DNA from 3 places in the Shewanella decolorationis genome. Region 1 is predicted to be linked to each of the others. Evidence: predicted binding sites of a transcription regulator. Region 1 holds the regulator's gene; each other region holds the start of a gene.

The links. The regulator MetJ, encoded in region 1, represses methionine synthesis genes. The targets are predictions, from matches to a motif close to TAGACGTCTAGACGTCTA.
Region 2: a site for MetJ is predicted at 1,357-1,374, ahead of metE (5-methyltetrahydropteroyltriglutamate--homocysteine S-methyltransferase). Genes of this name have one in related genera too.
Region 3: a site for MetJ is predicted at 1,739-1,756, ahead of metK (methionine adenosyltransferase). Genes of this name have one in related genera too.

Annotation. Positions count from the first base shown of each region.
Region 1 covers NZ_CP037898.1:457,874-461,158, reverse strand. Annotated here, with positions in the region: gene metB (cystathionine gamma-synthase) at 1-1,069, opposite strand, end outside; gene metJ (met regulon transcriptional regulator MetJ) at 1,292-1,606, shown strand; gene EYR25_RS02025 (sulfite exporter TauE/SafE family protein) at 1,714-2,457, shown strand; gene nrfD (NrfD/PsrC family molybdoenzyme membrane anchor subunit) at 2,642-3,285, opposite strand, start outside.
Region 2 covers NZ_CP037898.1:2,191,062-2,194,346, reverse strand. Annotated here, with positions in the region: gene metE (5-methyltetrahydropteroyltriglutamate--homocysteine S-methyltransferase) at 1-1,246, opposite strand, end outside; gene EYR25_RS10030 (LysR family transcriptional regulator) at 1,447-2,352, shown strand; gene EYR25_RS10025 (HDOD domain-containing protein) at 2,410-3,138, opposite strand.
Region 3 covers NZ_CP037898.1:2,334,589-2,337,873, reverse strand. Annotated here, with positions in the region: gene tkt (transketolase) at 1-1,323, opposite strand, end outside; gene metK (methionine adenosyltransferase) at 1,799-2,950, shown strand.

The DNA of each region.
Region 1 (3,285 bases):
CTTTAATACCAGCTTCAAAACGCGCTTGCGGCTCCATCGCCCTGTGGGTCATGGTCGCGGGTACGGCCACGAGACTCTCTACGCCGCCTAAACTCTCGGCCACGCTGAATAAACTTAAGGCATCTAAAAAGGCGACCACTTCGGCCTCGCCGCCCTTAAGCTCAAAACTCAGCATAGCGCCAAAACCTTTTTGTTGCTTGGCGGCAATGGCATGACCGGGGTGGTCCGTAAGGCCGGGATAATACACTTTGCTCACCACAGGACTACTCGTCAGCACATCCACAATACGCTGGGCATTGCTTTGGTGCTCACGAATACGCACGGCTAAGGTACGCAGACCGCGCAGGGTTTGATAACTGTCGAAGGCTGAACCCGTTAAGCCCAAGGTGTTTGACCACCAATGTAAGGTCTCGCCGAGTTGAGGATCTTTGGCGATCACCGCGCCGCCCACCACATCGCTGTGACCATTGATGTACTTAGTGGTGGAGTGGATAACGATATCGGCACCCAGTAATAGCGGTTGCTGTAAAATTGGTGAGAGGAAAGTGTTGTCCACTACCACTAACGCGCCCACACCGTGGCTCGCCTTGGCGATAGCTTCGATATCGACGACTCGCAGCAGAGGGTTAGATGGGGTTTCAATCCACACCATCTTAGGTTGCTGGGCGATGGCTTGCTCAAGCGCTTGGGCGTCGGTTTGATCGACCACCAGCAGTTTAAATTGGCCCTTTTTAGCCAAGTTAGTAAATAAACGGTACGAACCGCCGTAGCAATCGTGGGGCACCACCAGCAAATCATCGGGGCCGAGTAAAGTGGTCACTAAGGTAATGGCTGCCATGCCTGTGCAAGTCACCACACCGGTTGCGCCCTTTTCCAGCTTAGCTAGGGCATCACCTAGGATGCTGCGGGTAGGATTGCCGGAACGGCTGTAATCAAATTCACGAGGATTTTTATGACCATCGAAGGCGTAATTCGTCGACAGGTAAATTGGCGGCACCACAGCGCCATACTGAGTATCGCTTTCGATACCCTGACGCACTGCTAATGTGGCTAATTGACGTTCGGTCACTAATTTACCTGCGGTCATCGGGAACTCCTAAGTTCGCAAAGAGATGTCTGGACGTCTAAATGTACCTAAGCCCAGTGGTATCGTCAATAGGCGTTAAGACGTTTAGACGTCTAAACATAAAGAAATCTGTTTGCAATCGCTCAGAAATAGTAGCAATAATTTGACTGTAATCTGTAAGGGTTTAAAATCTGCCCCGAATTTAGCGTTATAACAGGTGAGTCAATGACTGAATGGAATGGGGAATACATCAGCCCCTATGCTGAACATGGCAAGAAGAATGAACAAGTAAAGAAAATTACTGTGTCTATTCCGCTCAAAGTGCTAAAAGTCCTCACGGATGAACGTACCCGTCGTCAGGTGAACAACCTGCGCCACGCCACCAATAGCGAACTGTTGTGCGAAGCATTTTTGCATGCCTACACCGGCCAGCCTCTGCCTGATGATGCCGATCTGTCAAAAGAGTGCCCAGATAGCATCCCCGCCGAAGCCAAGCGGTTGATGGACGAAATGGGGATCGAGTGGGAAGATATGGAATAACGCTCAGGCGTCCATAATTCTGCCGTACCTAATCATTAGGGATCGTTAATACTCATCTTGCCTGATGGGTTAGAGTAACGATCCCTATTTTATTTTGATGGAATCCTATGTTCTCCTTGATAGATCCACAAACGCTCGCTATTGCGTCTGTGATTGTGTTTTTAGGTGCCCTCACCCAAAGTCTGATTGGCTTTGGCCTTGCTGTGGTGGCGAGTCCGCTGCTGTATATTGTCGACCCCGAATTAGTGCCCGCCCCGGTGATTGTGATGGGCTTTTCCATCGCCCTACTCACCCTACTGCGTGAACGCGGCCATTTAGAATTCAATGGCTTGCAATACGCGCTTATCGGTCGAGTACCCGGAGGTTTTATCGGTGCCAGCCTGTTGCTGTTTGCGCCGCAGCCGATTCTTGGTTTAGCGATTGCAGCCATTGTGGCAGTCGCCGTGGTGCTGAGCCTGTATAAATTTAGCTTGCCAGTGAATAAAGCGACGCTATTTGGCGCGGGCGTGGTATCGGGGATCTTCGGTAATATTGCCGCCATTGGTGGTCCGCCGATGGCGATTCTGTTGGCGGGTAAGGATGCCTCAAAGTTTCGCGCCGCACTATCAGCCTTCTTTATCTTCAGCTCGACCATAGCGCTGGTCATTCTTGGGGTGACGGGCCTGCTCGAAGTTAAGCATTTATGGTTATCCCTGATGCTGTTGCCCTCAGTGTTTTTAGGCTATTTAGTGGCGGGCAAACTGGTGGGGAATGTGGATAAGCATAAGACCAAGATGGCAACCTTAGCCCTCTGTGCTATCAGCGCCTTAGTGCTTACGGTGAAATCTGTGATTGAGCTATTGCCGCAATAATTACCGCAATAATCCTCTTCCAATCGCAGCCAATTGCCGCCATAAAAAAGCACCGTTACCGGTGCTTTTTGCTTGCAGGGATGCGTGTTGTAACCCATTTGAGTATCACTTAATCGTATTAAAGTAATACTCATATTTGTGCGCTAGTTTGAATGCCATGGGTTAGAGCATTCGCTAACATCACTTAGCTCAGGTAGCTTTGTCCCGCATACACGATAAAGTGTCTCAGTGCTAACACGCCGGTTAAGCTGGCGCAGGCCACCATAATCATCGCGCCCTTGCTGTGGCGAGTTGCGGCAGGCAACAGCATAAACAGCAGTGGCACACCAAAGCCAATCCCGACCACGCCAATCCAGAATACGCTTGCCCACACGCCAGAGGTGAGTGATGCCAGCGCCGCAGCCGCCGCACCGCCCTTAAAGTACAAGGCGCAGAACAACATAAACAGGAACATGATTTCGATTGCCATCACTGGCAGCTCTAAGCCATGCATTTTGGCTAAGGTCTTGTCGTGACTATCGGTTTTGAACATCACCAGCGCCAGCACCGCATTGGCCGCAGCGCCCGCCGATAAACCAGATACCAAGAACAGCGCTGGTAATACCGCAGTGTTCAGCATCGGATAGGCATTCATCGCCGAAATTAAGAAGCCAGTGTAAGCGCCTACGCCAATCGCGAGGACAAACAATAGCACTTCAATCAGCTTTCTAAAGGGCATCAGCAGCTTAGCGATAGGCACTAAGAAACCTAAGCCCCACTTTGGCAGTTCATCACGCAGTACTAAAATTGCGTAGGCAAATGCCAAGGGGGAGTAAGCCAGCAGCGCTA
Region 2 (3,285 bases), 1.7 Mb from region 1:
CTTGTCGCTCAGTAAATTCGCTCACACGTTCATAGTCGGCTTGGGTCAGCGCAGCCACACGGGCGATCACTTTAGCATCCGCCGCCTGTGCTTTAGCCTCACGGCGTGCCAAACAGGTGTTAACGATCTCTTTGGCGGCGACAGACTCAGGGGCCTGCAACAATTGGCGCACATTGGCCAGTTCCAACAGCTTTTGCTTAGCAAACGCAAGCTGCTGGCGCAGCGTCGGCGTGAGCGTTGTCTCCACCTCTAAATCCACAGGGCTGTGAAGCAGTGAACAGGAGGTGCCAATCCATAGGCGCGCACCTAAATCTCTGGCAACACTGCCGATACGCTCGACAATCAGGTCAACCTCTGCCGCCCAGACGTTACGGCCATTAACTACACCCGCTGACAGAATTTGATCTGCTCTTAAGGCATTGGCAAACAAGGCCAATTGTTCAGGAGCTGTCACTAAATCGAGGTGCAGACCAGCGACTGGCAGCGCGGAAACCAGCGCCTGATGATGACTAATGCTGCCATAGTAGCTAGTGAGTAAAATCTTCACTTGAGCCGTTTTAAGCGCTTGATAAGCTTCGCTAATCGCCGCTTGCCACTCGGCGGTTAATTCGAGTGCAAGAATCGGTTCTTCAAGCTGTACCCAAGTCACGCCCTGCGCGGCAAAACGCGCAAGAATGTCGGCATAGACCTTTAACAGATTGGGCAATAGGCTGAGTTTATCGAAATCCTGACCTACGGTTTTGGCCAGATATAAGTAACTCACAGGACCTAACAACACGGGCTTGGCTTGATAACCCAGCGCCTGTGCCTCGGCCACTTCATCAAAAAACTGCTCATAGGCGATAGAGAACACTTGGTCTTGCTTAAGCTCTGGCACTAAGTAGTGATAGTTAGTGTTGAAATACTTCGTCATTTCCGAGGCTGGCGCATCGGTGCCCGTTGGCGCACGACCACGGGCAACGCGGAATAAGGTATCAAGATCGATAGCGCCCTCGCCGCGGTGACGATCAGGGATGGCGTTTAGGGTCGCACTCAGGGTTAACACTTGATCGTAAAAGGCAAAATCCCCCACGGGTACCTGCTCGATCCCCGCGGCCACTTGCCATTGCCAATGGGTACGACGTAACTCCTTGGCCACCTCATGCAGTTCAGCTTGAGTGCTCTCACCACGCCAGTATTTTTCGAGGGCAAATTTCAGTTCACGACGACGCCCGATACGGGGAAAACCAAGACTGTTTAATTGCATACCATATCTTCCTTTATTTGAGATAAGCCATATTCGGCACTAGCACCCAGCTGATGGTGTTTTCTTGGCAACTTTTCGCATTTAAGCCTAGATAAATCACAACGGGCGTCTGGACGTCTAGAAGTTTATTGTGATAGTCTCTATGCCAGCAACCGAATTGATTTCAAGCACAACATGAGCGAAATTCACTTGGAGTGATCATGATCGAACTAAGACATCTGCGAACCTTAATGGCACTGAAGGAAAGTGGCAGCTTGGCGGGCGCAGCCAAAAAACGTTTTGTCACTCAATCGGCTCTCTCCCATCAAATTAAGGAGTTAGAGCAACGAATTAACTCGCCCATTTTTGTGCGTAAAAGCAAACCCCTCTCCTTTACTCAAGAAGGCGCACGGCTGTTGCACCTCGCCGAAGAGATCCTGCCTAAGGTGTTAGAGACGGAAACGGATCTGAAAAATGGCCTAGAGACAGAGATCAATCAGCTCAGAGTCGGGATTGAATGCCACAGCTGTTTTCGCTGGTTAATGCCAGTGATGGAGCAATTTAGGCAAGATCATCCGCAGGCCGAGTTAGATCTATCGAGCCGTCACCTGTTCGATTCGCTCAATGCCTTAGAAATGGGCGAACTCGATATAGTGCTGACCTCAGATCCCGTGCCGGGGCACTCGCTCGCCTATCAGCATTTGTTTGATTTTGAAGTGAAGTTAGTGGTTGCCAAGGATCATCCCTTAGCGAAAGAAGCCTATGTTACGCCTAAGCAATTGGCTCGTTTACCCATAATCAGCTACCCAGTGCCACTGGCGCGTTTAGATATTTATCGCCACTTTTTAGAACCCGCAGGTGTTGAGGCGGGCGAACAAAAGACCTGCGATTTGACCATGATGTTATTGCAGCGGATTGCCTGTAAGGACGGTATCGCCGCCTTACCAAATTGGTCTATCAATGAGGGACATGGCTTGAGTTTAGCTTCAGTTAAACTCGGCCAAGAAGGCTTAAAGCGCCCGCTATTTGGGGCCTATCGCCGCCACAGCGCGAACTCGGCCTTAGTGCAAAATTGGCTGCAACTGGTGGCAAGCGAAGGCTTAGCGCGTCAGCAAAAATCCAATTAAGCATTGAAACTGATAACAAAAAGCCTGCAATCGCAGGCTTTGTTTTATGAGCGGTTTTTAGAGCGGATTAAGCAATAAACCACGCATCGATAGCACGCGGCGTAGAATTAACCCGGGAGAATTTTGATTACGGGTCTGACGCAGATTATGGGCGATCATAAACTCTTGGCGCAGATCCTGATCGAGATCTAAAGCCTCAAAGGCTTCGATGGTTAAGGTCTGCTGCTGATTATCAATCAATGACTTAATCACGCTTAACGGGAAAGATTGCTCAGCGCTGGCATTTAAGTAAGCAAAGGCCGTTAAGGCAATAATTTGCCCGAACACGCTAAACAACGCCAAGGTTTGTACTTCATCGGGGTCGACTTCAACATCCGGCATGTCTACTAGGCTGTCGACCGCATCGGTAGCGATATTTTCCGTGAGTTTCCAATAACCTTGTACCAACTTCTTATAGGGTTGGGGCAATTCATCGAGGCGTTCTTTCAAATAGAAGGTAAAGGCATAGCGATAAATATTCACTTGGCCTAAACGGATCAGGGCGTCTTTTAAGGAGCGAGATTTTGGAGCGACTATGCCTGAAGCCTGCGCCGAATTACTGCGCATCAACATATGAGCAGCCAATGCGGGATCGCTCGAAATAATATCGATCACGTTTCGAATATCGCCTTCGGCAAGGATCGCCTTTTTGAGTGGAATTAAAATCCCACGGCGGCCAATTACTTGCTCTTCATTCGAGATGATGGCTCTCACTTGAGTAAAAACCTGTTGCTCAAGATCTGTCATAAGACACTTTACACCTGTTAAATTGCTATAAGATGATTCGAATACCGCTCACATCATACCCAAACTACAAAGAATTTCAGCCCTAAGTCGTAGAATAATTGTGACAATGCTTGAGATAGGCCGATTTACAGCACAAGCAACGACTTA
Region 3 (3,285 bases), 1.9 Mb from region 1:
GTATTCCATAAACATCATGAACGTCGCGCCGTAGTTGATGAAACCACCATGCAGTGACACACCGTTCATGATGCCGCTCATACCGAACTCACGCACACCGTAGTACACGTAGTTACCCGCTGGATCTTCTTGAATGCCTTTAGAACCTGCCCACAGGGTCAGGTTAGAACCTGCTAAGTCAGCACTGCCGCCCAACAGTTCAGGCAGCATAGCGCCAAAGGCTGCAATCGCGTTTTGTGACGCTTTACGGCTCGCAATGCCTTCGCCTTTCGCTTGGCATTCTTGGATAAAGGCTTGTGCTTTGGCTTCGAAATCAGCTGGTAATTCACCTTTCAGTACACGGCGCTCGTATTCAGCAGCTAATTCTGGGTAAGCAGCAGCGTAAGCGGCAAACTTGTCGTTCCATGCAGCTTCACGGGCTGCTCCCACTTCTTTAGCATCCCAACCTGCGTATACGTCAGCGGGGATTTCGAATGGCGCATGTGGCCAGCCTAAGAATTCACGTGCCGCGGCGATTTCCGCATCACCTAATGGTGCACCGTGGCAATCGTGGCTGCCAGATTTGTTTGGTGAACCAAAACCGATAATGGTTTTGCAGCAGATCATTGTCGGCTTGTCGGTCACGGCTTTTGCCGCTTCGATAGCCGCGCGAATCGCATCGCTGTCGTGACCATCAACGTTAGCAATCACGTGCCAGCCGTATGATTCGAAACGTTTTGGCGTGTCATCGGTAAACCAGCCTTCAACATGGCCGTCGATAGAGATGCCGTTGTCATCCCAAAATGCGATCAGTTTGCCTAGGCCTAAGGTACCTGCCAGAGAACACGCTTCATGGGAAATACCTTCCATCAAGCAGCCATCGCCGAGGAAGCAGTAAGTGTAGTGGTCAACAATCTCATGACCTTCACGGTTAAACTGTGCCGCTAAGGTTTTTTCAGCAATCGCCATACCCACAGCGTTGCTGATCCCAGCACCTAATGGACCCGTTGTGGTTTCAACACCTGGGGTGTAACCGTATTCAGGGTGACCAGGTGTTTTTGAATGTAACTGACGGAATTGCTTCAGTTCATCCATTGGCAGGTCATAGCCAGTTAGGTGTAATAAAGAGTAGATCAGCATAGAGCCGTGACCGTTAGAGAGGATAAAGCGATCTCTATCGACCCATTTCGGATTGTTCGGGTTGTGCTTAAGGAAATCATTCCACAGCACTTCAGCAATATCTGCCATGCCCATTGGGGCGCCAGGGTGGCCTGAGTTTGCTTTTTGAACTGCATCCATACTTAACGCACGGATTGCGTTGGCGAGTACTTTACGGGAAGACATGCTCTCTCCTGCTTAATTTGTGGGGTCTAGCGGGCAATTTGGACGCATATTTTCCCCTACATAGCGAAGCGACGCAAACGAAAATTCACCACAATATTGCCTTCCCGCCCGCAATAGGACTTTTTACGATAAAAATAGCTTAAGGATGAACTATTCAAGCTAAGGCTTCGTACTTTAAGTCGCTATAACATAACCTTGTACGATTTCCCCCAAAGCTCATCTGGGTGGAAAAGAGGAAATGCCGCCGCGCATCCTTAGTGGAATCAGATGGATTTTAAACACTTTTAATTAATTATTTTCAATCAGTTAAATGACAACCATGCTTTTTAGTTCAAATTTTAAAGCTGAGATTTACCTCACTAAGTACAGAAATATTTAGCTTTGGGGGTGTCATGGCGATGAAATTCCACTAAAATAGCCGTCTAGATGTAGATGCTTCTACACGTTTGATTGCTAACAACGAGATTTTCCTACTATGGCAAAGCACTTGTTTACTTCTGAGTCGGTCTCAGAAGGTCATCCCGATAAAATTGCAGATCAGATTTCTGATGCTGTGCTAGACGCGATTCTGGCCCAAGATCCTAAAGCACGTGTTGCGTGCGAAACGTATGTCAAAACTGGCATGGTATTAGTAGGTGGCGAAGTGACCACCTCTGCCTGGGTTGATATTGAAGAGCTGACCCGTAAAACGGTTCGTGAGATTGGTTATATCCATTCAGATATGGGCTTCGATGCCGATTCTTGCGCCGTATTAAATGCGATTGGCAAACAGTCTCCAGACATCAATCAAGGTGTTGACCGCGCAGATCCAAAAGAGCAAGGTGCCGGCGACCAAGGTCTAATGTTTGGTTATGCCAGCAACGAAACTGACATTCTGATGCCAGCGCCAATCACCTATGCCCACGCATTAGTGAAGCGTCAATCAGAAGTGCGTAAAAACGGCACTCTGCCATGGTTACGCCCAGATGCGAAAAGCCAAGTCACCTTCGCTTACGAAGACAACAAAATTGTTGGTATCGATGCGATCGTACTGTCTACCCAACACAGCCCAGACATCGCCCAAGCAGACCTGATCGAAGGCGTGATGGAAACCATCATCAAACCAGTTCTGCCAGCACAATGGCTGAGCAAGGACACTAAATACTTCATTAACCCAACTGGCCGTTTCGTTATCGGTGGTCCAATGGGTGACTGTGGTTTAACCGGTCGTAAGATCATCGTGGATACCTACGGTGGTATGGCGCGTCACGGTGGTGGTGCATTCTCTGGTAAAGACCCATCAAAAGTTGACCGTAGTGCGGCCTATGCTGCCCGTTACGTTGCGAAAAACATCGTAGCAGCAGGCTTAGCGGACCGTTGTGAGATCCAAGTGTCTTACGCTATCGGTGTGGCTGAACCAACGTCTATCAGCGTTGAGACCTTCGGTACAGGTAAAGTGTCTGAAGAAGTCTTAATCAAGTTAGTCCGTCAACACTTCGACCTGCGTCCATACGGCCTAACCGAAATGTTGAACTTGGCTCGCCCAATTTATCAAGCAACCGCCGCTTATGGTCACTTTGGCCGCAGCGAGTTCCCATGGGAAGCGACGGATAAAGCTGACGCACTGCGCGCAGATGCAGGTCTATAATCTGCATTAAGATCACGCTTTAACTTGTAAAAAACCGCCTAAGGGCGGTTTTTTTATGCTTAAATCCCAACGCAAATGCATAGAAAGCCGAATTTATTTTAAGTTTTTTTCTCTTTTATAAATCAGCAAATTATGGAGCATACCCTCAAAGTTTAAATTTAATTATCAAGAAAAAAACATGCACAACCTATTAAATAATCAAAAGAATAATATTTTTTCATTTCCAGAAATCTGCACATCACTCATCCAAAGAGAGCGATTGATTTTGAATCACTGTCGGCTACGCTTATCTGCACTACGAAAGAATTTTCGTGGTTAGTACGAGTTTTACTTTG